4 regions of the Pseudomonas sp. 1 genome follow, and region 2 is predicted to be linked to each of the others. Evidence: predicted binding sites of a transcription regulator. Region 2 holds the regulator's gene; each other region holds the start of a gene.

Region 1 (5,643 bases), on a different contig from region 2:
CGAGCTGGTGCTGCTCGCCGCGATGGACGAGAACAGCAAGCTCGGCAAGTTGCTGCTCGGCCAGGGCGTGAGCAAAAAAGCGCTGGAGAATGCAATCAACAACCTGCGCGGTGGCGAGGCGGTCAATGACGCCAACCACGAAGAGTCGCGTCAGGCGCTGGACAAGTACACCGTCGACCTGACCAAGCGCGCCGAGGAAGGCAAGCTTGACCCGGTGATCGGCCGTGACGACGAGATCCGCCGCACCATTCAGGTTCTGCAACGCCGCACCAAGAACAACCCGGTGCTGATCGGCGAACCTGGCGTGGGTAAAACCGCGATTGCCGAAGGTCTGGCCCAGCGCATCATCAACGGCGAAGTGCCGGATGGTCTGCGCGGCAAGCGTCTGCTGTCCCTGGATATGGGGGCGCTGATTGCCGGTGCCAAGTATCGCGGCGAGTTTGAAGAACGCCTGAAAGCGCTGCTCAACGAGCTGTCGAAGCAGGAAGGGCAGATCATTCTGTTCATCGACGAACTGCACACCATGGTCGGCGCCGGCAAGGGCGAAGGCTCGATGGATGCCGGCAATATGCTCAAACCGGCCCTGGCCCGTGGCGAGCTGCATTGCGTCGGCGCGACCACGCTCAACGAGTACCGCCAATATATAGAGAAGGACGCAGCCCTCGAACGACGCTTCCAGAAAGTGCTGGTGGACGAGCCGAGCGAAGAAGACACCATCGCGATCCTGCGTGGCCTCAAGGAGCGTTACGAGGTTCACCACAAAGTGGCGATCACCGACGGTGCGATCATTGCTGCAGCCAGGCTCAGCCATCGCTACATCACGGACCGGCAGTTGCCGGACAAGGCGATCGACCTGATCGACGAAGCGGCCAGCCGCATCCGCATGGAGATCGACTCCAAGCCGGAAGTGCTGGATCGTCTGGAGCGGCGCCTGATTCAGCTGAAGGTGGAATCCCAGGCCCTGAAGAAAGAAAGCGACGACGCGGCGAAGAAACGTCTGGAGAAACTTCAGGAAGAAATCGATCGCCACGAGCGTGAGTACTCGGATCTGGAAGAAATCTGGAACTCGGAAAAAGCCGAGGTACAAGGTTCTGCACAGATTCAGCAGAAGATCGAACAGGCCCGTCAGGAACTGGAAGCCGCGCGCCGCAAAGGCGACCTGAACCGCATGGCGGAGTTGCAGTACGGGGTGATCCCGGATCTGGAACGCAGCCTGCAGATGGTCGACCAGCACGGCAAGAGCGAGAACCAGTTGCTGCGCAGCAAGGTGACCGAAGAGGAAATCGCCGAAGTCGTTTCGAAGTGGACCGGCATTCCCGTTTCGAAAATGCTCGAAGGCGAGCGCGACAAGCTGATGAAGATGGAAAGCCTGTTGCACCAACGCGTGATCGGCCAGGACGAAGCGGTGGTTGCGGTGGCCAACGCGGTGCGGCGTTCCCGTGCCGGGTTGTCCGACCCGAACCGCCCGAGCGGCTCGTTCATGTTCCTCGGCCCGACCGGTGTCGGTAAAACCGAGCTGTGCAAGGCGCTGGCCGAATTCCTCTTCGATACTGAAGAGGCGATGGTGCGGATCGATATGTCCGAGTTCATGGAGAAACATTCCGTGGCACGGCTGATCGGTGCACCACCGGGCTACGTCGGTTATGAAGAGGGCGGTTACCTGACCGAAGCGGTACGGCGCAAGCCTTACTCGGTGATCCTGCTGGACGAAGTCGAGAAGGCGCACCCGGATGTGTTCAACATCCTGCTGCAAGTGCTGGAGGATGGTCGTCTGACCGACAGTCACGGTCGTACGGTGGATTTCCGCAATACCGTGATCGTCATGACCTCCAACCTCGGTTCGATGCAGATTCAGGAACTGGTCGGCGATCGTGAAGCACAACGGGCAGCAGTGATGGATGCGATTTCCACCCACTTCCGTCCGGAGTTCATCAACCGGGTCGACGAAGTGGTGATCTTCGAGCCATTGGCGCGGGATCAGATCGCGGGCATTACCGAGATCCAGCTGGGCCGTCTGCGCAGTCGTCTGGCCGAGCGCGAGCTGAAGCTGGAGCTGAGCCCCGAAGCGATGGACAAGCTGATTGCGGTCGGTTACGACCCGGTCTATGGCGCACGGCCGCTGAAGCGGGCGATCCAGCGCTGGATCGAGAACCCGTTGGCGCAGTTGATTCTGTCGGGACGCTTCATGCCAGGGGAGACCGCGACCGGCGTCGTGGAGAACGACGAGATCACGTTCAACTGACACCTGCCGGTGGTGAAGTAAGTAAGGCCTCGCACTGCGAGGCCTTTTTTTTCGCCAGGCTGTTGAACTCAAAGGAAAAGGCTTGTAAAGTGCGCCCCGCAGTCAGTCACCAACACGGTTTCAGCTCACTGGGCAGAAATCTGAAATAAGTTGCAAATCATTAACTTGAAAGCAATTTAGGGGGTTGACAGAGGTGTTCTAGGTTGTAGAATAGCGCGCCTCAGACACACGAACGCAGCGATGCGAAAACGATGTCGAGAAGCTGCAAGTTTCACCGTTGTAAATTGAAATATGTTGTTCCGTGATAGCTCAGTCGGTAGAGCAAATGACTGTTAATCATTGGGTCCCAGGTTCGAGTCCTGGTCACGGAGCCAATTTCAAACCGGGGTATAGCGCAGTCCGGTAGCGCGCCTGCTTTGGGAGCAGGATGTCAGGAGTTCGAATCCCCTTACCCCGACCATTTTTGGGTCGTTAGCTCAGTTGGTAGAGCAGTTGGCTTTTAACCAATTGGTCGTAGGTTCGAATCCCACACGACCCACCATTTTTGAAACCAGTTTGCGCTGGGATCGAATCTTAAGATCAGAGGCCAAAAGCGCTGATCGAAGAAGGCGATCTTTGAAAGGTCGCCTTTTTTTTACCGGGGTATAGCGCAGTCCGGTAGCGCGCCTGCTTTGGGAGCAGGATGTCGGGAGTTCGAATCCCCCTACCCCGACCATATTGAAAATCCTCGTATCGAAAGATACGGGGATTTTTTTTGGCCTCCGGAAATGTTTCATTCAAGTCATCGTACAACTTGCCGATAGCCCGCTAACAAAAGGGGGCTGCCATTGATCGCCCCTTGAATCCGGCCAATACAAGAAAAAGGGCGTTCGTCATGTTGCTTCGTCAGTTGAATATTGCTCCCCGTGCCGCCCTGGGCTTTGCCCTGATCGCGGTGCTGGTGGCGTTGCTCGGGGTGTTTGCGCTGGGGCAGATGTCGAGCATCCGCGACAGCGAAGTGGCAGTGGAGACGCAGTGGCTGCCGAGCATTCGTGGGGGCGACGAGATTCGCGAGATCATGTTGCGCATTCGCACCATTTCTCTGCGCATGGCGCTGGATCAGGATCCGGCCAACATCGCCACGTACCGCAGCCAGATGGACACCCGCGACAAGGAACTGAGCGAGAAAATCGCCGCTTACGACCGACTGGTGACTACTCCGGAAGGCCAGCAGTTATACGATCAGTTCAAGAAAACCTTCGCCGCCTACCGCACCGGGATCGCCCAGTCGTTCACGCTGGCCGAGCAAGGCAAGCGCGATGAGCTGACCAAGTTGCTGCTGGTCGACATGAAAACCGTGGTCGACGGCTCTGGCAAACAACTTAATGACCTGGCAGACCTGTTCACCCGGCAGGTCGCTGCCGAAAGCCAGAACTCTGCCGTCCACTACGAAACCTCGCGCACCATCGTGAGCTTATTCATCGCTCTGGCGGCATTGGCCACCGTCGCCCTGGCCATGTTGCTCACCCGCAGTATCGTTCGCCCCCTGAGCTCCGCTGTCGACGCTGCTGAACACGTCGCCAGAGGCGATCTGACCCGTCCGATCGAAACCCACGGTAACGATGAAGTCAGCCGTCTGCTTAAGGCGTTGGCGACCATGCAGCAGAACCTGCGCGAAACCCTGCAGGGCATCAGCGGTTCGGCCACGCAATTGGCGACAGCTTCCGACGAACTGAGCGCGGTCACCCATGACAGCACGCAAGGGTTGCAACAGCAGAACAACGAAATCGAACAGGCCGCCACCGCCGTCAACGAGATGACCACGGCGGTCGAGGAAGTTGCCCGCAATGCGGTGTCGACCTCCGACGCCACCCGTCAGTCCAGCGAATCGGCGCAGTTGGGTCAGGAGCGGGTCAGTGAAACTGCTGGCGCCATCAACGCCTTGGCCAGCGAAGTCGAACACACTGGCGAGCTGGTGCAATCACTGGCCAATCAGTCTCAGGACATCGGCAAAGTGCTGGACGTGATCCGGGCGATCGCCGAACAGACCAACCTGCTGGCGCTCAACGCCGCCATCGAAGCAGCGCGGGCCGGGGAGAGCGGGCGGGGGTTTGCGGTGGTCGCCGACGAAGTCCGGGCGCTGGCTTATCGCACTCAGCAATCGACCCAGGAAATCGAGCAGATGGTGCAGGGCATGCGCAATGGCTCGAGCCTGGCGCTGGAGTCAATGCAGGCCAGTGCCTCGCGCGCTGCCACCACGCTGGTGCTGGCCGAGCGGGCCGGTCAAGCGTTGCAGACGATCACCGCCTCGGTACACGAAATCCACGAGCGCAATCTGGTGATCGCCAGCGCCGCTGAAGAACAGGCGCAGGTGGCGCGGGAAGTGGACCGCAATCTGGTGAACATTCGCGATCTGTCGGTGCGTTCGGCGGCTGGCGCCGATCAAACCAACGCGTCGAGCCATGAGCTGTCGCAACTGGCCAATGCGTTGCAGGGCATGGTGCGACGCTTCCAGTTGTAATCATGCAGGTGTGAAAAAGCCGCGCTTCTCGTCAGAGAAAGCGCGGCTTTGATTGGTCGGGCGCTTGAAAAATCAGGCACCGTCCTGGTCTTTCAGATGTTCGAACAGACCTTTCGGCATTTTCTTGCCATTGGCTTCGAAGTTGGCTTTGACGTTGTTGTACGCCTCTTGCTCGTCGATGAAGCCGTCGTGGTTGGTGTCGATCTTGTCGAAGTCGGACTTCGGCGCGACTTTCAGGAACTCGGCGCGCGAAACCTTGCCGTCGCCATCGGTGTCGGTCTTGGCCATCGACGCATCGCCGCATTTGCCTTCACCGCATTTGCCTTCCGGGGTTTTCACCGAGGTCTCGGCCGAGGCGACCATGTAGCCCTGAGCCAGCGGTTGCGCAGCGAACACCGAGCCGGACAGCATCAGGCCGCCGGCCAGTACGGCACCGACCAGGCCAAGGGAGTTTTTGCCGATTTTCGAAGTACGGGACATTGCATTCTCCTTCGGTTGCACAGCGCAACCACACGTTAAGGGCGATCAAGCCGGAGCAGGTGTGCTCGGGTGTGGCCATTAGGCGATGGCGGTGTATCGCGTCTGTGTCGAGGAGCGGTGCGTTTGTAAGCGAAGGTGGGGAAAGCGGGGGGCAGATACAGTAAAAGACAAAACACCGCGGGAGCGAGTCAGCCCCCGCGGTGTTTTTACATCAGTGCAGCTTCAGGCGCGGCTCGGTGCCGCGTCCGATCTTGCTGCCCAGCATCAGCATCGCCGTGCGGAACGGCCCGTACAGCGCCATCTGGTGCATGCGGTACAGCGACACGTAAAACATCCGCGCCAGCCAGCCTTCGAGCATTACGCTGCCGGTCAGGTTGCCCATCAAGTTACCCACAGCCGAAAAACGCGACAGCGAAATCAG
Region 2 (5,643 bases):
CGGTCCTGCCGGCATGGGCAAGACCACCACCCTGGCCAAACTGGCCGCCCGCTACGTGCTCAAGTACGGCGCGCAGAACATCGCGCTGGTGAGCATGGACAGTTTCCGCATCGGCGCGCAGGAGCAGCTCAAGACGCTGGGCCGCATCCTCAATGTGTCGGTGACCCACGTCGATCCGGGCCAGTCCCTGGTGCAGGCGCTGGATCCTCTGCTGCGCAAGCGCGTGGTGCTCATCGACACCGCCGGCCTGCAGGCCAGCGATCCGGCCCTGCGCATGCAGCTGGAAAGTCTGGCCGGTCGTGGCATTCGGTCAAAAAATTATCTGGTGCTGGCAACCACCAGCCAGAAACAGGTTCTAACCGCCGCTTATCACAGTTACAAGCGTTGCGGGCTGGCCGGGTGCATCCTGACTAAACTGGATGAGACGGCAAGCCTTGGCGAAGTGTTGAGCCTGGCGATCAGTCACGAACTGCCGGTTGCCTACCTGACCGATGGGCCGCGTATTCCGGATGATCTGCATCTGCCGCGCCGTCATCAACTGGTCAGCCGCGCCGTCAGTGTGCAAATGCAGGAAGAACCCAGCGAAGAAGCCATGGCTGACATGTTCGCTGATATCTACCACAGCCCGACCAAGCAGGTTGGCTGAGGTAATGAACCGTTTTTGTACCTACATCGATGGTCTGCCATGCATTGTTCCGGTTGTGAACGCGCAGCCAGTAATGTGGCCTCCGTCTATGCAAGACAAGGTAAAGAAATAACATGGGCAGCATGCATCCCGTACAGGTGATCGCGGTGACCGGCGGCAAAGGTGGCGTCGGCAAGACTAATGTGTCAGTGAACTTGTCCCTGGCCCTGGCAGAGCTTGGCCGTCGGGTCATGCTGCTGGACGCCGACCTGGGGCTGGCGAACGTCGACGTTCTGCTGGGCCTCACCCCCAAACGTACCCTGGCCGATGTGATCGAAGGCCGCTGCGAGCTGCGCGACGTGCTGTTGCAGGGCCCCGGCGGGATCCGCATCGTGCCGGCCGCTTCCGGCACCCAGAGCATGGTTCACTTGAGCCCGGCCCAGCATGCCGGCCTGATCCAGGCCTTCAGCGACATCGGCGACAATCTCGACGTGCTGGTGATCGACACCGCTGCAGGTATTGGTGACTCGGTAGTCAGTTTCGTTCGCGCAGCGCAAGAAGTGTTACTGGTGGTCTGCGACGAGCCGACCTCGATCACCGACGCCTACGCGCTGATCAAGCTGCTGAACCGCGATTACGGCATGAACCGCTTCCGCGTCCTGGCCAACATGGCCCAGAGCCCGCAGGAAGGTCGCAATCTGTTCGCCAAGTTGACCAAGGTCACGGATCGCTTCCTCGACGTCGCCCTACAATACGTCGGCGCGGTGCCCTACGACGAAAGCGTGCGCAAAGCGGTGCAGAAGCAGCGTGCGGTCTATGAAGCCTTCCCGCGTTCCAAGTGCGCACTGGCGTTCAAGGCGATCGCACAGAAGGTCGACACCTGGCCGCTGCCCGCCAACCCGCGCGGCCACCTCGAATTTTTCGTCGAGCGCCTCGTGCAGCAAACGGCAGGACCTGTGCTATGACCGCCAGCGGTATGAACCTTTACAAAAAGTCGGCGCGTGATGCGCAGTACGAGCTGATCGAGCGTTACGCGCCGCTGGTCAAGCGCATCGCCTACCACTTGCTGGCGCGATTGCCGGCCAGTGTGCAGGTCGAAGACCTGATCCAGGCCGGGATGATCGGCCTGCTTGAAGTCTCGACCAAATACGACGCGAGCAAGGGCGCCAGTTTTGAAACGTACGCGGGCATCCGGATCCGCGGTGCGATGCTCGATGAAGTCCGTAAGGGGGACTGGGCACCGCGCTCGGTTCACCGCAATACGCGCATGGTCAGCGACGCGATTCGAGCAATTGAAGCTAAAACCGGCCGTGACGCTAAAGATCACGAAGTTGCGGCCGAACTCCAATTGAGTCTCGACGATTACTACGGGATTTTGAACGACACCCTGGGCAGCCGGCTGTTCAGTTTCGACGACCTGTTGCAGGACGGCGAACACGAAGGGCTGCACGAGGATGGCGCCAGTGCTCATCTGGAGCCGTCGCGCGATCTGGAGGACGAACGTTTCCAGGCCGCGCTGGCGGACGCGATTGCCAATTTGCCGGAGCGTGAGCGACTGGTGTTGGCGCTGTACTACGACGAAGAGCTGAACCTCAAGGAGATCGGTGAAGTCCTTGGCGTCAGTGAATCGCGGGTCAGCCAGTTACACAGCCAGTGCGCGGCCCGCTTGCGGGGGCGTTTGGGGGAGTGGCGAGCGCGCTGAAGGCAGTGTGGGGACACTGCGAACGAGGCTGGTGCGGTGGTGAACGGCACCGGTCTCGATCTGTTGTGCTCCAGACAGTCATCGAGTGTTTTGCCGGATTGATTGAAATGGCGCGTCCAGGTGCTGGGCGCGTTTAAGACTGCTTGGAGGTCGAATTGAACAAAGACATGAAAATCCTCATCGTTGATGACTTCTCAACGATGCGGCGGATCATCAAGAACCTGTTGCGTGATCTGGGGTTCACCAACACCGTTGAAGCCGACGATGGCACCACCGCCATTCCGGTGCTCAACAGCGGCAGCATCGACTTTCTGGTGACCGACTGGAACATGCCCGGCATGACCGGTATCGACCTGCTGCGCCACGTGCGCGCCGATGAAAAACTCAAGCACCTGCCGGTGCTGATGGTGACCGCTGAAGCCAAGCGCGAGCAGATCATCGAAGCGGCCCAGGCCGGCGTGAACGGCTATGTGGTCAAACCTTTCACGGCCCAGGCGTTGAAAGAAAAAATCGAGAAGATTTTCGAACGCATCGGCTGATGAACGCGCGGGGGAGCTATGGAGCATAAAGAATCTTCACAGGGCGACTTCGAGTCGACCCTGAAAAAACACGCGGTCGAACTGGTCGAAAGCCTTGAAAAGGGCAGGTTCGGCGACGCGGTGCAACTGATCCATGAGCTCAATCAGACCCGTGACCGTGGCCTGTACCAGGAAGTGGGCAAGCTCACGCGTGAACTGCACAGTGCGATCGTCAATTTCCAGATCGATCCGCACATGCCGCAGGCTGAGGAAGTGTCGCAAATCACCGACGCTACCGAGCGTCTGGGCTACGTGGTCAAACTGACCGAAGCTGCCGCCAACCGCACCATGGATCTGGTGGAGAGCGCGACCCCTGTGGTCAATGGCCTGGCTGACGAAGCCCAGGCCTTGAGCGCCGACTGGGGCCGCTTCATGCGCCGTGAGGTCGGGGCTGAAGAGTTCCGTGAACTGGCGCGCCGGGTCGACGGTTTTCTGGCACGCAGCAGCGCGGACAACCGCGCGGTGTCGAGCAATCTGAACGACATTCTGCTCGCCCAGGATTACCAGGACCTCACCGGTCAAGTGATCAAGCGTGTGACCCAATTGGTCACCGAAGTCGAAAGCAACCTGCTCAAGCTCGTGCTCATGGCCAGCCAGGTGGACCGCTTTGCGGGCATCGAACATGACCGTGCGGCGATGCTTGCTGAAAAAGATCCACAAAAACATCTCTCGCAGGGTGAAGGTCCGCAGATTCATGCCGATAAACGAGAAGACGTTGTGTCCGGTCAGGACGATGTGGACGATTTGTTATCCAGCCTTGGATTTTAGTTTTCTGGGTTTTTAGACCTGTAGGAGCACCCCATTAATGAGCTTCGGCGCCGATGAAGAGATCCTTCAGGATTTCCTGGTTGAGGCCGGCGAGATTCTTGAGCAACTGTCCGAACAACTGGTCGAGCTGGAAAGCCGCCCGGATGACGCAGATCTGCTCAACGCAATTTTTCGCGGTTTCCACACTGTAAAAGGGGGCGCCGGCTTCCTTCAGCTCAACGAGCTGGTGGAGTGCTGTCACATCGCCGAAAACGTGTTCGACATCCTGCGCAAGGGTGAGCGACGCGTCGATGCAGAACTGATGGACGTGGTGCTCGAAGCGCTGGACGCGGTGAACAGCATGTTCGGCGAAGTCCGTGATCGCAGCCCGATCACCGCCGCCACCCCGGAACTGCTGGCCGCTCTGGCGCGCCTGGCCGAGCCGCAATCGGCGGATGAAGCCCCGGCTTCGCCCGTTGCCGAGATGATCGAAGAGCTGGTCGTTGAAAACGAAACCGGCGACTCCGGCGACATCACCGATAACGAATTTGAACAGTTGCTGGACTCGCTGAGCGCCGTCAAGGCTGAAGCCGAGGCCCCGGCGGCTGCCGCCACGCCTGCTTCCGACGAGGCGGCCAGCGATGAAATCACCGACGCCGAGTTCGAGTCGCTGCTCGACCAGTTGCATGGCAAGGGCCAGTTCGCGGTCGACGCCGTGGCCCCGGCGGCCGCTGCACCGGCTGCTCCGGCGGCGGGCGACAGCTCGGACATCACCGACGACGAATTCGAAGCCTTGCTCGATCAGCTGCACGGCAAGGGCAACTTTGCCGTCGATGCGCTGGAGTCGGCGATTGCTTCGGTTCCTGCGACGACTGCTCCGGCAGCGGCTGCGGCCGGTAGCGATCTGATCACCGACCACGAGTTCGAAGCGCTGCTCGACGATCTGCATGGCAAAGGCAAGTTCACTGATGTCGCCACCGGCGCCGTCGTGACCGCCGGCAATGCTGCAGCTGTTGCAGCGCCTGCTGCCAAGGCCCCGGCCGCTGCGGCAAAACCCGCCGCGAAAGCGCCTGAGCCGAAAGCCGAACCGGCGAAACCGGCTGCCGCTGCGGCACCGGCTCCGGCCCGTGCACCGGCGACTCCGCCACCGGAAAAACCGGCGAGCGAAGCCGAGACCACCGTTCGCGTTGACACCGCGCGTCTCGACGAAATCATGAACATGGTCGGTGAGCTGGTGCTGGTGCGTAACCGTCTGGTACGTCTGGGCCTGAACAGCGGCGACGAGTCGATGCAGAAGGCTGTATCGAACCTCGACGTGGTCACCGCCGACTTGCAGACCGCCGTCATGAAGACCCGGATGCAGCCGATCAAGAAAGTCTTCGGCCGCTTCCCGCGTCTGGTTCGCGACCTGGCGCGTCAGCTCAAGAAAGAGATCAACCTGGAACTGGTGGGCGAAGAGACCGACCTCGACAAGAACCTTGTCGAGGCGCTGGCCGACCCGCTGGTCCACTTGGTGCGCAACGCGGTCGACCACGGCATCGAGTCGCCGGAAGAACGCGAAGCCTCGGGCAAGGCCCGTGGCGGCAAGGTGATCCTGGCTGCCGAGCAGGAAGGCGACCACATCCTGCTGTCGATCTCCGACGACGGCAAAGGCATGGACCCGAACGTCCTGCGTGCCATCGCCGTGAAACGCGGTGTGATGGACAAGGATGCCGCCGATCGCCTGAGCGACACCGAGTGCTACAACCTGATTTTCGCCCCGGGTTTCTCGACCAAGACCGAGATCTCCGACGTGTCCGGCCGTGGTGTCGGCATGGACGTGGTGAAGACCAAGATTTCCCAGCTCAACGGTTCGATCAACATCTACTCGACCAAGGGCCAGGGCTCGAAGATCGTCATCAAGGTGCCGCTGACGCTGGCGATCATGCCGACCCTGATGGTGATGCTCGGCAACCAGGCGTTCGCGTTCCCGCTGGTGAACGTCAACGAAA
Region 3 (5,643 bases), on a different contig from region 2:
GGCGATGAAGAACCGATGCTGGTGACCCGCCGGCTGCGTCAGGCACAAATGGTGGTGGTGGCGAGCCCTTCCTTTATACAGGGAGTGGAAATCAATCATCCGCAGGACCTGAAGAGCCTGCCGGTGCTGGGCGCCCTGGAGGCGGATCGCATGGTGCATGTGCGCCTGCTCGATCAGCACGGCAAGAGTTGCGACCTGGCACTGGAAGCCCGGCTGGGCATCGACGATTTCATCGTGCGCAAGGCGTGCGTGCTGGCCGGACAGGGTTTCACCCTGCTGCCGATGATGTATTGCGAAGCGGAGCTGGATAGCGGCACGCTGGTGCAATTGCTGCCGGACTGGTCATTGCCCGGCGGCTGGCTGCAAGCGGTGTATCCGCATCGGCGCGGGGTGATGCCGGCGGTGCGCGCGTGGATCGATCATCTGGTCGAATCGTTCAACGCCTGTGGAGAACGGCTGTTATGAAACAAGGAAAGATGAGCGAAACGGACGTCGCAGAATTTTGTCTGGCCTTGCCCGGCGCGCGGGAAGACTACAAATGGGGTGGCGTGCGGGTGTTTTCGATTGCCGGCAACAAGATGTTTGCCCTGCAGGGCCTGCGCGGTGATTCGCTGGCATTCAAGGTCGACAAGGATCTGTTTCTCGGTCATTGCGACCGGCCGGGGATTCATCCGGCGCCGTATCTGGCCCGGGCGCAATGGATCATCATGCACCCGCCCTACCCGCTGGGCGCCGAGGAACTGCGAGGGCTGTTGCAGCGCTCCCATCAACTGGTGGTGAGCAAGCTGCCCAAGCGCGCTCAGGTCGGGCTGGTGCTCTAGAACAGCGCCAGGAGGTTCGAACCGAGGAACAACTGATCGATCCAGAACACCTGATGCAACGCCACGATCATCCAGAACAGGATCTGAAACGACACCTTGCGCGTCTTGTGCCGCAAGACCTGTTGAGCGATCAGCGCACCCGGCCAACCGCCGGCCAGTTCCACCGCATGGAGGATGTTTTCCGGCGTACGCCAGGCGTCGCCGCGGGCCTTGCGCTTGTCCGCCCAGTACAGGAAAAAAGCCAGCACGCTGACCAGCCCGTAAGCCGTCAGCGGTACCAGGGAAATCCCGCGCAGCCACATCGACAGCGCGCCGGACAACGGCAACGCGCAGACGATCAGCAGCACCAACAGTTTCAGTTTCAAATGCTGGATATTGCCACCGGAAGACCCGCGATCCGGGCGGCGTGCGCGGGAATCACTCATGGCTGGGCGGCCGACCAGTCGATCCATCCAAATTGCCAGGTCGCCAGAATCACCAGACCGAAGGCGATCCGATACCAGGCGAAGGCCGCGTAACTGTGGCTGCCGATGAACTTGAGCAGACCGCGCACCGCGATCATGGCGAAGATGAACGCCGTGACGAAGCCGATGGCAAACACCGGGAAGTCTGCCGGTACGAACAGGTCGCGGTACTTGTAGCCCGAATACACCGCCGCACCGACCATGGTCGGCATCGCCAGGAAGAACGAGAACTCGGTGGCCGCCTTGCGCGACAGGCCGAACAACAGGCCGCCGATGATGGTCGAGCCGGAACGCGAAGTACCGGGGATCATCGCCAGACACTGGGCGAAGCCAATCTTGAGTGCATCCGTCCAGCGAATCTCGTCGACCGTTTCGGCGTGCACTTCATGCTGACGCTGCTCGGCCCACAACATCACGATCCCGCCCACCACCAGCGCGGCAGCCACGGTGATCGGGTTGAACAGGTAATGGTGAATCAGGTCGGCGAAGATCACGCCCAGCACCACGGCGGGCAGGAAGGCAATCAGCAGATTGGCGGTGAAGCGCCGAGCACTTGGCTGAGTCGGCAAACCGATGACCACGTCGAGGATCTTGCGCCGGAATTCCCAGACCACCGCGAGAATCGCGCCGAGCTGGATGATGATGTTGAACGCCATGGCCCGCTCGCCTCCGAAATCGAGCAAGTCGGCAACAATGATCTGGTGTCCGGTACTGGATATGGGCAAAAACTCCGTCAGCCCCTCTACAACTCCAAGTATCAATGCCTGCAAGGCCGTCCAAAGATCCATCAATCCCCCAAAGAGCGATGCCAGGCGGCATGCCCCGATAGTATTTTTTACGTTCACTGCGTTCAGCGTAGCTGGTCAAAGCTGTACCGATTCCGCACGCACAGGATCCACACGAAACAGTCAAAATTCCGTGAAAAATCAATTTGGATTCAGGTTTTTACGCGCGGCGCCGAAATCCTAACAGACAAGCCGTAATAGCGCTGCCGCGTTATACGACTTGGGTCGCGTATGCCCGGTCACCGAAACGTGGTTGGATGCTGGCGGTGGTTTATTACAAGAAAAAGAATCCGGAGTGACAGCGTTATGAACAGCTTGCGCAGTGTGTCGATCAGCCGACGCTTGTGGCTCATCTTGATCGTGGCAGTCGTCATGCTGCTGACGTTGGGCGTTTTGATGCTCAAGCAGATCCATGATGACCTGTATCACGCCAAGGCCCAGAAAACCCAACATGTGGTGCAGACCGCCAGCGGTTTGCTGACGTACTACCAGGGCCTCGAAGCGGCAGGCACCCTGACGCGTGATGTCGCGCAAAAACAGGCGCTGACGGCCATTCGTGGCCTGCGCTATGACCAGAACGATTACTTCTGGATCAATGACCTTACGCCCGTGATGGTCATGCACCCGACCAATCCCAAGTTTGAAGGCCAGAACCTCTCGGCGATCCGCGACCCGGACGGTTTTGCGGTGTTCAACGAAATGGTCGCCATCGCCAAGGCCAAAGGCGCCGGCATGGTCGACTATCGTTGGCCCAAGCCGGGTGCCAGTGAACCGGTGGCCAAAACCTCTTACGTGAAACTGTTCGAGCCGTGGGGCTGGGTCATCGGTTCGGGCGTGTACGTCGACGACGTGCAGGCCGAGTTCCAGGGCCAGGTGTTCAAGGCGTCGGTTGTCGGTCTGGTCATTGCGGCGATCATGGCACTTCTGGTGATCCTGATTGCCCGCAGCATCGTCCGTCCGTTACAGGAAACCGTGAACGCCATGGCCAACATTGCCAGCGGCGAAAGCGATCTGACTCGCAGCCTCGACACCCAGGGTCAGGACGAGGTCACTCAACTGGCCCATCACTTCAATGCTTTCACCGCCAAGCTGCGCCGGGTGATCGGTGACTTGCAGGTATCCGCCAGCGCATTGGGCCAATCGTCCAGTGAGCTGGGCAACGATGCGGCACAGGCCCGGCAACGCAGCCAGCAGCAGTCGCAGCAGATGGAGCTGGTGGCCACCGCCGTCAACGAAGTGACCTACGGCGTGCAGGACGTGGCGAAGAACGCCGAACACGCCGCCAGCGAAATGCGTGACGCAGAAGCCCAGGCCCAACAAGGCCAGGTCAACATCGACAGCAGCCTTCAGCAGATTGACAAGCTGTCCGGCACCATCGATCAGGCCGTCGAAGTGATCCGCACGCTGGCGACCGAGAGCACGCAGATTGGCAGCGTGCTGGAGGTGATCCGCTCGATTGCCGAGCAGACCAACCTGCTCGCTCTCAACGCCGCGATTGAAGCAGCACGCGCCGGCGAACAGGGTCGCGGATTTGCAGTGGTGGCTGACGAAGTGCGTTTGCTGGCGCAACGCACGCAGAAGTCCACGGCGGAAATCCAGACGATGATCGAACGCCTGCAAAATCATTCCGAAGCCGCGGTGAAGGTGATCGGCGACAGCAGCAAGGCTTCGCAACTGACCATCGAGCAGGCCGGCCTGGCCAGTGCCAGCCTGAATGCCATCGGCCAGGCCCTGCGCAACCTCAATGGCCTGAACGCCTCGATTGCCAGCGCAACGCTGCAGCAGGCGCATGTGGTCGAAGACATCAATCAGAACGTCACCCAGGCCGCGGGGCTGTCCCACAGCACCGCGCTGGCGGCAGAGCAGTCGAGTGTGGCGAGCGTTCGCCTGGGCGAGCTCAGCGAACAGTTGAACGGCTTGCTGCGTCAGTTTCGCGTCTGACGCCCTTTCAGGTGGGAACTCGTTTCCCACCTGTTTTTCGGTACAATCCGCTCCCTCTTTTATTCCCCCCAAGGATCCTGCATGTCCGGGCTCGAACTGTTTGCCGCCGCTCTCGGTGTAATCGCCGTGTGGCTCACGGTCAAACAGAATCCGTGGTGCTGGCCGATCGGGCTGGTCATGGTGTTGCTCTACACCTGGGTATTCTTCGAGGTAAAGCTGTATTCGGACATGCTGCTGCAGGTGGTGTATGCCGGGCTGCAACTCTATGGCTGGTGGCAATGGACGCGGGCCGGGACGATGCACGACGGACGCGAGGTCAGCCGGCTCGACACCCGCTCGATTGCGCAAGGGCTGGCCATTGGCGCAGCGGGCAGTCTGCTGCTGGGCGCGGCCATGGCTCACTGGACGGACGCGGCACAACCGTGGCTCGACGCGGCGCTGACCGGTTTCAGCCTGGTCGCGCAATTCTGGATGGCCCACAAGCGTCTGCAATGCTGGGCTTTGTGGTTCGTGCTGGATGTGATCTTCGTCGCGCTGTTTCTCTCTAAAGGGCTGTACCTCACGGCGGCGCTGTATGCCCTGTTCACCGTAATTGCGGTGCAAGGCTGGCGCGAATGGCGTGCCGATCCGGCGTTGCAACGATGAAAGTGATTGTCCTGACCGGCCCCGAGTCCACGGGCAAGAGCTGGCTGGCGGCCGGCATCCAACAGCAGTTCGGCGGTTTGCGGGTGGACGAATATGTGCGCTGGTTCATCGAGCAGAACCCTCGCGATACCTGCCTCGCCGACATCCCGGAAATTGCTCGCGGCCAGTTGCAATGGGAAGACGCGGCACGGGCGCAGCAGCCGCGATTGCTGATTCTGGATACGCATCTGTTGAGCAACATCCTGTGGAGCCAGACCCTGTTCGGCGACTGCCCGCCCTGGCTGCAAACCGAGTTGCTGGCGCGTCACTACGACCTGCACTTGCTGCTCTCCCCCGAGCAGATCGAGTGGACGGACGATGGTCAGCGCTGCCAGCCCGACTTGAATGAACGGCTCGCGTTCTATGAGGCCACCCGGATCTGGCTGCAAACCCATCATCAACCTTTGCAGATCATTCAGGGCAACTGGGCCGAACGCCAGCAGCAAGCCTTCGACGCGGTGCGCTCACTGCTCGCGGACTGACCCAGGTTTCGGGGCGAATGCCCCGTTCCTTCCCCCTGTTTTGGGGCAAAAGTGTCCGTTCCTGAAACACTCCTGCGGGTGCAAAGTGCCCGTCTCAGCGCCCTTCATCACTTTGTCATGCGACTTGTTACGCAGATGAAACACCTGCGCGCAAACCCTTGTTCCAGAGCATTGCAATGACTTTAAGGGGTTGCGAACCCAGTGACTTGTTTCAGCGATGAAACAGATTGTGTATCAACCCTGCGTCCAATCCACACAACCCTTTGAAATCCAAAGACATCTAAAAAGCGGCACAGCTTTCGCTCTCTCCTTCACAACGCTGAACAGGCTCAGCCCACTGAAGAAGGAATTGCCGCCGTGGGGAACATCAAAAAAGCCTTTACCTGCCTTCTGCTGATCGGATCAGCCGCCAGCGCTTTTCTCAGTTTCAACGTTCAGGCCGACGGCAATGGCGTGATCGTGCTCA
Region 4 (5,643 bases), on a different contig from region 2:
AGTTTGGCAGTCGCACCGAGCTCGTGGCCGAAAACGAAAAACTCAAGTCGGAGAACCTGCTGTTGCAGGGGCGCATGCAGAAGCTTGCCGCCCTCACCGAGCAGAACGTCCGTCTGCGCGAGTTGCTCAATTCCTCCGCGCTGGTCAACGAGAAGGTCGAAGTGGCCGAGCTGATCGGCATGGACCCCAACCCTTTCACCCATCGCATCATCATCAATAAAGGTGAGCGTGATGGCGTGGTGCTCGGTCAGCCGGTGCTCGATGCTCGCGGTCTGATGGGGCAGGTGGTCGAGCTGATGCCATACACCTCCCGCGTATTGTTGCTGACCGACTCGACTCACAGCATTCCCGTGCAGGTGAACCGTAATGGTCTGCGGGCGATCGCCAGTGGGACGGGCAACCCGGAGCGCCTTGAGTTGCGCCATGTTGCCGATACTGCCGATATCAAGGAAGGGGATCTGTTGGTCAGCTCCGGCCTGGGTCAGCGTTTTCCGGCCGGTTATCCGGTGGCAACGGTCAAGGAAGTCATCCACGACTCCGGCCAGCCTTTCGCCATTGTTCGCGCTGTGCCGACCGCCGCACTGAACCGCAGCCGTTACCTGCTGCTGGTATTCAGTGACAACCGCACCGCCGAAGAACGTGCCAATGATGCCGCGCAGGCGCAGGAAAACCTTGATGCCTTCGGTGGCGGTCCGGTGATTCCAGCCACAGTGCCGAAAATCGTCACACCGCCTGCCGCAGCCGCAACAGCAACCCCTGCCACGGCGACACCGGCTGCGCCTGCCGCCAGCACCACGCCGGTCAAACCCGCTGCAAGCAAACCGCCTGCAGCCACACCAGCGGCCAGCAAACCACCGGCAAGTCAACCGGCGGCTCGACCAGCGGCCAAACCGCCAGTCACTGCGCCGGCTACCACCGGGAGGCAAGAATAATGGTCGGGGCTACCGCATCGCGGAACGGCTGGATTGTCTGGCTGACGTTTATTGTCGGCATACTGCTCAGTGTGTCGCCACTGCCCATTTTCATGGAAATCCTGCGCCCGCTGTGGCTGGCCTTGCTCCTGACTTTCTGGGCTTTGTATCTGCCGCACACCGTCGGCATGGTCACGGCTTTCTGCCTGGGACTGGCCGAGGACGTGCTGCAGGGCGACCTGCTCGGTCAGAATGCCTTGATCCTGACCCTGATCACATTCCTGGTGCTTTCATTGCAGCAACGTCTGCGAATGTTCCCGATGTGGCAGCAAAGCCTGGTGATTCTGGTGATCTTCGGCCTTGCCCAGCTGGTACAGCTTTGGCTCAGTGCCTTGACCGGCAACCGTCAGCCGACCCTCGCGCTGGTCCTGCCGGCACTGGTCAGTGCCTTGCTCTGGCCATGGGTCAGCTTCGCTCTGCGTGGATTGCGCCGGCGCTACAAAATCAACTGATCGCTCAGGCATTTGCCCGTACCAGTGCTTGCCTCGCAAATGAAGAGCTTTTTGGGCGAGTGGCTGTTGTTGCCAGACAAGGCGCCGTGACGAGTCATAGCGTGCTATGGCGAGGAGCGGCAACGCAGTAGGCAACACCAGACGCCGACCAAAGGGAACAGCATTTGTGAGGCCGGGCACCAAACAGGGAGATGTCTTGATGAAGCCGCTTTACCTCGCCTCAGGATCGCCGCGTCGGCGTGAATTGCTCACGCAGATCGGCATCCCGTTTACCGCCATCAGCGCGGATATCGATGAAACCCCTCTAGCCCATGAATCCCCATCGGCCTACGTCGAGCGCCTGGCGCGCGGCAAGGCCGAAGCCGGGCGGCGCACGGTCGTTTCCGATGTGGCGTTTTGCGTACTGGGCGCCGACACCGCCGTGGTGCTGGACGGCAAAATTCTTGGCAAACCGGTGGACGAAGCCGATGCATGCGCCATGCTGATGATGCTGTCCGGAAAGGAGCACGAAGTGCTGACGGCGATTGCCGTACTTGACGGCGAGCGCTGCGAGTCGCGTGTGGTGCGCAGTCTGGTGCGGTTCCGGTCGATCAGCCGCGAAGAAGCCGCCGCCTACTGGGCCAGCGGTGAGCCTCGGGACAAGGCGGGTGGCTACGGCATTCAGGGGCTCGGCGCGGTGTTCGTTGCCGGCCTTAATGGCAGTTACTCGGCGGTCGTCGGCTTGCCGGTGTGCGAAAGCGCAGAACTGCTCGGCCATTTCGGCATACCCTGTTGGCAAACCCTGAACGCGCAATGAGCGTCGAACGGAAAAGATGCGGCCATAATCGTGAACATGCCTGAACGAGACCCTGCCATGAGTGAAGAGATTCTGATCAACATCACGCCGATGGAATCGCGCGTGGCGGTGGTCGAAAACGGTGTGCTGCAAGAAGTGCACGTCGAGCGTACGCAAAAACGCGGGATCGTCGGCAACATCTATAAAGGCAAGGTGGTGCGCGTCCTGCCGGGCATGCAGGCGGCATTCGTCGACATCGGTCTGGATCGCGCAGCTTTCATTCACGCCTCGGAAATTTCCCTGCGCGAAGGCCCGGCGGTGGAAAGCATCAGCGCCCTTGTGCACGAAGGCCAGAGCCTGGTGGTTCAAGTCACCAAGGATCCGATCGGTTCCAAAGGCGCGCGGCTGACTACGCAACTGTCGATTCCGTCGCGCTATCTTGTGTACATGCCGCGTACCGCCCACGTCGGCATTTCCCTGAAAATTGAAGACGAAGCCGAGCGCGAACGTCTCAAACAGGTGGTCAGCGATTGCGTGGCCAAAGAAGGCATCAAGGAGGCCGGCGGCTTCATTCTGCGCACCGCCGCCGAAGGTGCCGGGGCCGATGAGATCCTGATGGACATCCGCTACCTGCGCCGCCTCTGGGATCAGATCAACGAACAGATCAAGACCATCGGCGCACCGAGCGTCATCTACGAAGACCTCGGCCTGGCGCTGCGCACCCTGCGCGATCTGGTCAGCCCGAAGATCGAGAAGATCCGCATCGACTCCCGGGAAACCTTCCAGAAGACCACGCAGTTCGTTGCCGAGCTGATGCCGGAAATCGCCGATCGTCTGGAGCACTACCCGGGTGAACGGCCGATCTTCGATCTTTATGGCGTCGAGGATGAAATCCAGAAAGCCCTGGAGCGCAAGGTGCCGCTGAAGTCCGGTGGCTATCTGGTGATCGACCCGGCGGAAGCCATGACCACCATCGATGTGAACACCGGGGCGTTTGTCGGTCATCGCAACCTCGAAGAGACCATCTTCAAGACCAACCTCGAAGCCGCGACCGCGATCGCCCGGCAGATGCGCCTGCGCAACCTGGGCGGGATCATCATCATCGACTTCATCGACATGGAAGATGAAGAGCATCAGCGTCAGGTGCTGCGTACTCTGGAGAAACAGCTGGAGCGCGATCACGCCAAGACCAACATCATCGGTATCACCGAGTTGGGTTTGGTGCAGATGACGCGCAAGCGCACCCGCGAAAGTCTCGAGCAAGTGCTGTGCGAACCGTGCAGCAGCTGTCAGGGCCGGGGCAAGCTGAAAACCCCGGAAACCATTTGCTACGAGATTTTCCGCGAGATCCTGCGTGAAGCCCGGGCCTATCAGGCCGAGGGTTATCGGGTGCTGGCGAACCAGAAGGTGGTGGATCGCCTGCTCGATGAAGAGTCCGGTAACGTGGCCGAGCTTGAAGGTTTCATCGGGCGCACCATACGCTTTCAGGTGGAAACCATGTATTCCCAGGAACAATATGACGTGGTGCTGCTCTGAATCCCTGCGTCACCCTTTTCCTGAAACGGCTGGCCTCAGCTTTTTGCAGTATTTTTGCCATGGGAGCCAACTGACATGGAACGTCTGACACGCATTTTGGCCGCACTGACCCGCTGGGGTCTGGGCCTGTGCGCGTTGGTTCTGGTATTGATGGCGTTGTACGTCAGTCTCGGCCGGGAACTCACGCCGCTGGTGGCCGAATACCGCGCGGATATCGAAGACAAGGCCAGTGCTGCCCTGGGCATGCCACTGCAGATCGGCGAGCTGGAAGGCAACTGGAGCGGATTTGCGCCGATCCTGCTGGCTCATGACGTGATGGTCGGCAGCGGCGCCAACGCCTTGCGCCTGGATCGGGTGCGTGCGGTGCCGGATCTGTGGGCCAGTCTGCTGGCTCGCGAAGTGCGAATCGCCCACCTTGAACTCAATGGCCTGAAGATCAGCCTCAAGGAAGGCGAAGACGGAAAGTGGGCGCTGGAAGGCCTGCCGGTGCAGCAGGATCAGCCCATGGATCCCGAGCAACTGTTCAACCGCATGCAAATGATTCAGCAACTGTCGGTGCTCGACAGCCAGGTGACCTTGCAGCCGCGGGAACAGGCACCGCTGACCTTCACGTATGTCGGCCTCAATCTAAAAACTGGCACTAGCCGCCAGCGCCTCGATGCGCGGTTGACCCTGCCGGACGGCCAGCCCGTGGCGCTGAGCCTGCGCACGCGGATTCGTGCGAACAACTGGCAGAACAGCGAAGTGGAAGGTTATGTCAGCCTGCCGCAGAGCGACTGGTCGAAATGGCTGCCCGAGCGCCTGACCCGACAATGGAATTTCTCCGAGATCAAGGCCGGCGGGGAGCTGTGGGTCAACTGGCGCGAAGGGGCGTTGCAGAGTGCTGCGATCCGTCTCAACGCGCCGCAACTGACCGGCGCCTATGCCGAACGCAAGCCGATCCAGATCAACAATCTGGCGCTCGACGGCTACTTCCAGCGCGGTCCGGAGGGAGCCACTGTCACGCTTGATTCGCTGGCGATGAATTTCGGCGAAACCCGTTGGGAATCGCATGTCCAGATCAAACAGACCGCTGCCACCGACAAGACTGAAGAGCTCTGGCATTTGCAGGCCGACCGGCTCGACCTGACGCCGATCACGCCCTTGCTCAATGCCCTCGGCCCGTTGCCCGAAGGCTTCGCCACCGTGGTCGAGCGCCTGAAAGTGACCGGCGGTCTGCGCAACGTGCTGCTGGATTTCCGGCCGAACGCCACCGACGACAGCAAATTCAGCTTCGCTGCCAACCTTGATCAGGTCGGTTTCGACGCCTATCACGGCGCCCCGGCGGCCCGGAACGTCAGCGGCAGTCTCAGCGGCAACCTCGGCGGCGGCGAGCTGCGCATGGACAGCAAGGATTTCGTCCTGCACCTCGATCCGATTTTTGCCAAGCCGTGGCAATACATTCAGGCCAACGCCCGATTGACCTGGAAGCTCGATAAAGAAGGTTTCACCCTGATCGCCCCCTACCTGAAGGTGCTCGGCGAGGAGGGCAAGATCGCTGGCGACTTCCTGATCCGCCTGCATTTCGATCACAGTCAGGAAGACTACATGGACCTGCGGGTCGGTCTGGTGGACGGCGACGGTCGTTATACCGCCAAGTACCTGCCGCAAGTCCTGAGCCCGGCACTCGACGAATGGCTGCGTACGGCGATTCTCAAGGGCGCAGTGGATCAAGGGTTCTTCCAGTATCAGGGCTCGCTGAACAAGAACGCCGGGGAAGCTGATCGCAGCATCAGTCTGTTCTTCAAGGTGCATGACGCCGAACTGGCGTTCCAGCCGGGCTGGCCGCATGTGAGCAAGGTCGACGGTGACGTGTTCATCGAAGACAGCGGCGTGCGTATTCTCGCCAGCAAGGGCCAGTTGCTCGACA

What was found. The regulator FliA, encoded in region 2, starts transcription of late flagellar genes. The targets are predictions, from matches to a motif close to CTAAAGTTTNNNNNNNNNNNGCCGNTAA.
Region 1: the regulator FliA is predicted to act here: its motif matches at 3,018-3,045, upstream of AC1MDC_RS13260 (methyl-accepting chemotaxis protein).
Region 3: the regulator FliA is predicted to act here: its motif matches at 2,222-2,249, upstream of AC1MDC_RS26660 (methyl-accepting chemotaxis protein).
Region 4: the regulator FliA is predicted to act here: its motif matches at 1,487-1,514, upstream of AC1MDC_RS16405 (Maf family protein).

What each region holds. Positions count from the first base shown of each region.
Region 1 covers NZ_JBWXMQ010000007.1:256,170-261,812, forward strand. Annotated here, with positions in the region: gene clpB (ATP-dependent chaperone ClpB) at 1-2,242, shown strand, start outside; tRNA gene AC1MDC_RS13240 (tRNA-Asn) at 2,541-2,616, shown strand; tRNA gene AC1MDC_RS13245 (tRNA-Pro) at 2,626-2,702, shown strand; tRNA gene AC1MDC_RS13250 (tRNA-Lys) at 2,708-2,783, shown strand; tRNA gene AC1MDC_RS13255 (tRNA-Pro) at 2,881-2,957, shown strand; gene AC1MDC_RS13260 (methyl-accepting chemotaxis protein) at 3,117-4,742, shown strand; gene AC1MDC_RS13265 (HvfA family oxazolone/thioamide-modified RiPP metallophore) at 4,815-5,222, opposite strand; gene AC1MDC_RS13270 (NAD(P)/FAD-dependent oxidoreductase) at 5,434-5,643, opposite strand, start outside.
Region 2 covers NZ_JBWXMQ010000013.1:99,747-105,389, forward strand. Annotated here, with positions in the region: gene flhF (flagellar biosynthesis GTPase FlhF) at 1-646, shown strand, start outside; gene fleN (flagellar synthesis regulator FleN) at 760-1,590, shown strand; gene fliA (RNA polymerase sigma factor FliA) at 1,587-2,327, shown strand; gene AC1MDC_RS19935 (chemotaxis response regulator CheY) at 2,495-2,866, shown strand; gene AC1MDC_RS19940 (protein phosphatase CheZ) at 2,885-3,673, shown strand; gene AC1MDC_RS19945 (chemotaxis protein CheA) at 3,711-5,643, shown strand, end outside.
Region 3 covers NZ_JBWXMQ010000025.1:3,900-9,542, forward strand. Annotated here, with positions in the region: gene AC1MDC_RS26640 (LysR substrate-binding domain-containing protein) at 1-465, shown strand, start outside; gene AC1MDC_RS26645 (MmcQ/YjbR family DNA-binding protein) at 462-821, shown strand; gene AC1MDC_RS26650 (DUF1294 domain-containing protein) at 818-1,246, opposite strand; gene AC1MDC_RS26655 (undecaprenyl-diphosphate phosphatase) at 1,243-2,073, opposite strand; gene AC1MDC_RS26660 (methyl-accepting chemotaxis protein) at 2,377-4,011, shown strand; gene pnuC (nicotinamide riboside transporter PnuC) at 4,093-4,656, shown strand; gene AC1MDC_RS26670 (AAA family ATPase) at 4,653-5,177, shown strand; gene AC1MDC_RS26675 (hypothetical protein) at 5,535-5,643, shown strand, end outside.
Region 4 covers NZ_JBWXMQ010000010.1:43,206-48,848, forward strand. Annotated here, with positions in the region: gene mreC (rod shape-determining protein MreC) at 1-932, shown strand, start outside; gene mreD (rod shape-determining protein MreD) at 932-1,423, shown strand; gene AC1MDC_RS16405 (Maf family protein) at 1,623-2,219, shown strand; gene rng (ribonuclease G) at 2,277-3,734, shown strand; gene AC1MDC_RS16415 (YhdP family protein) at 3,810-5,643, shown strand, end outside.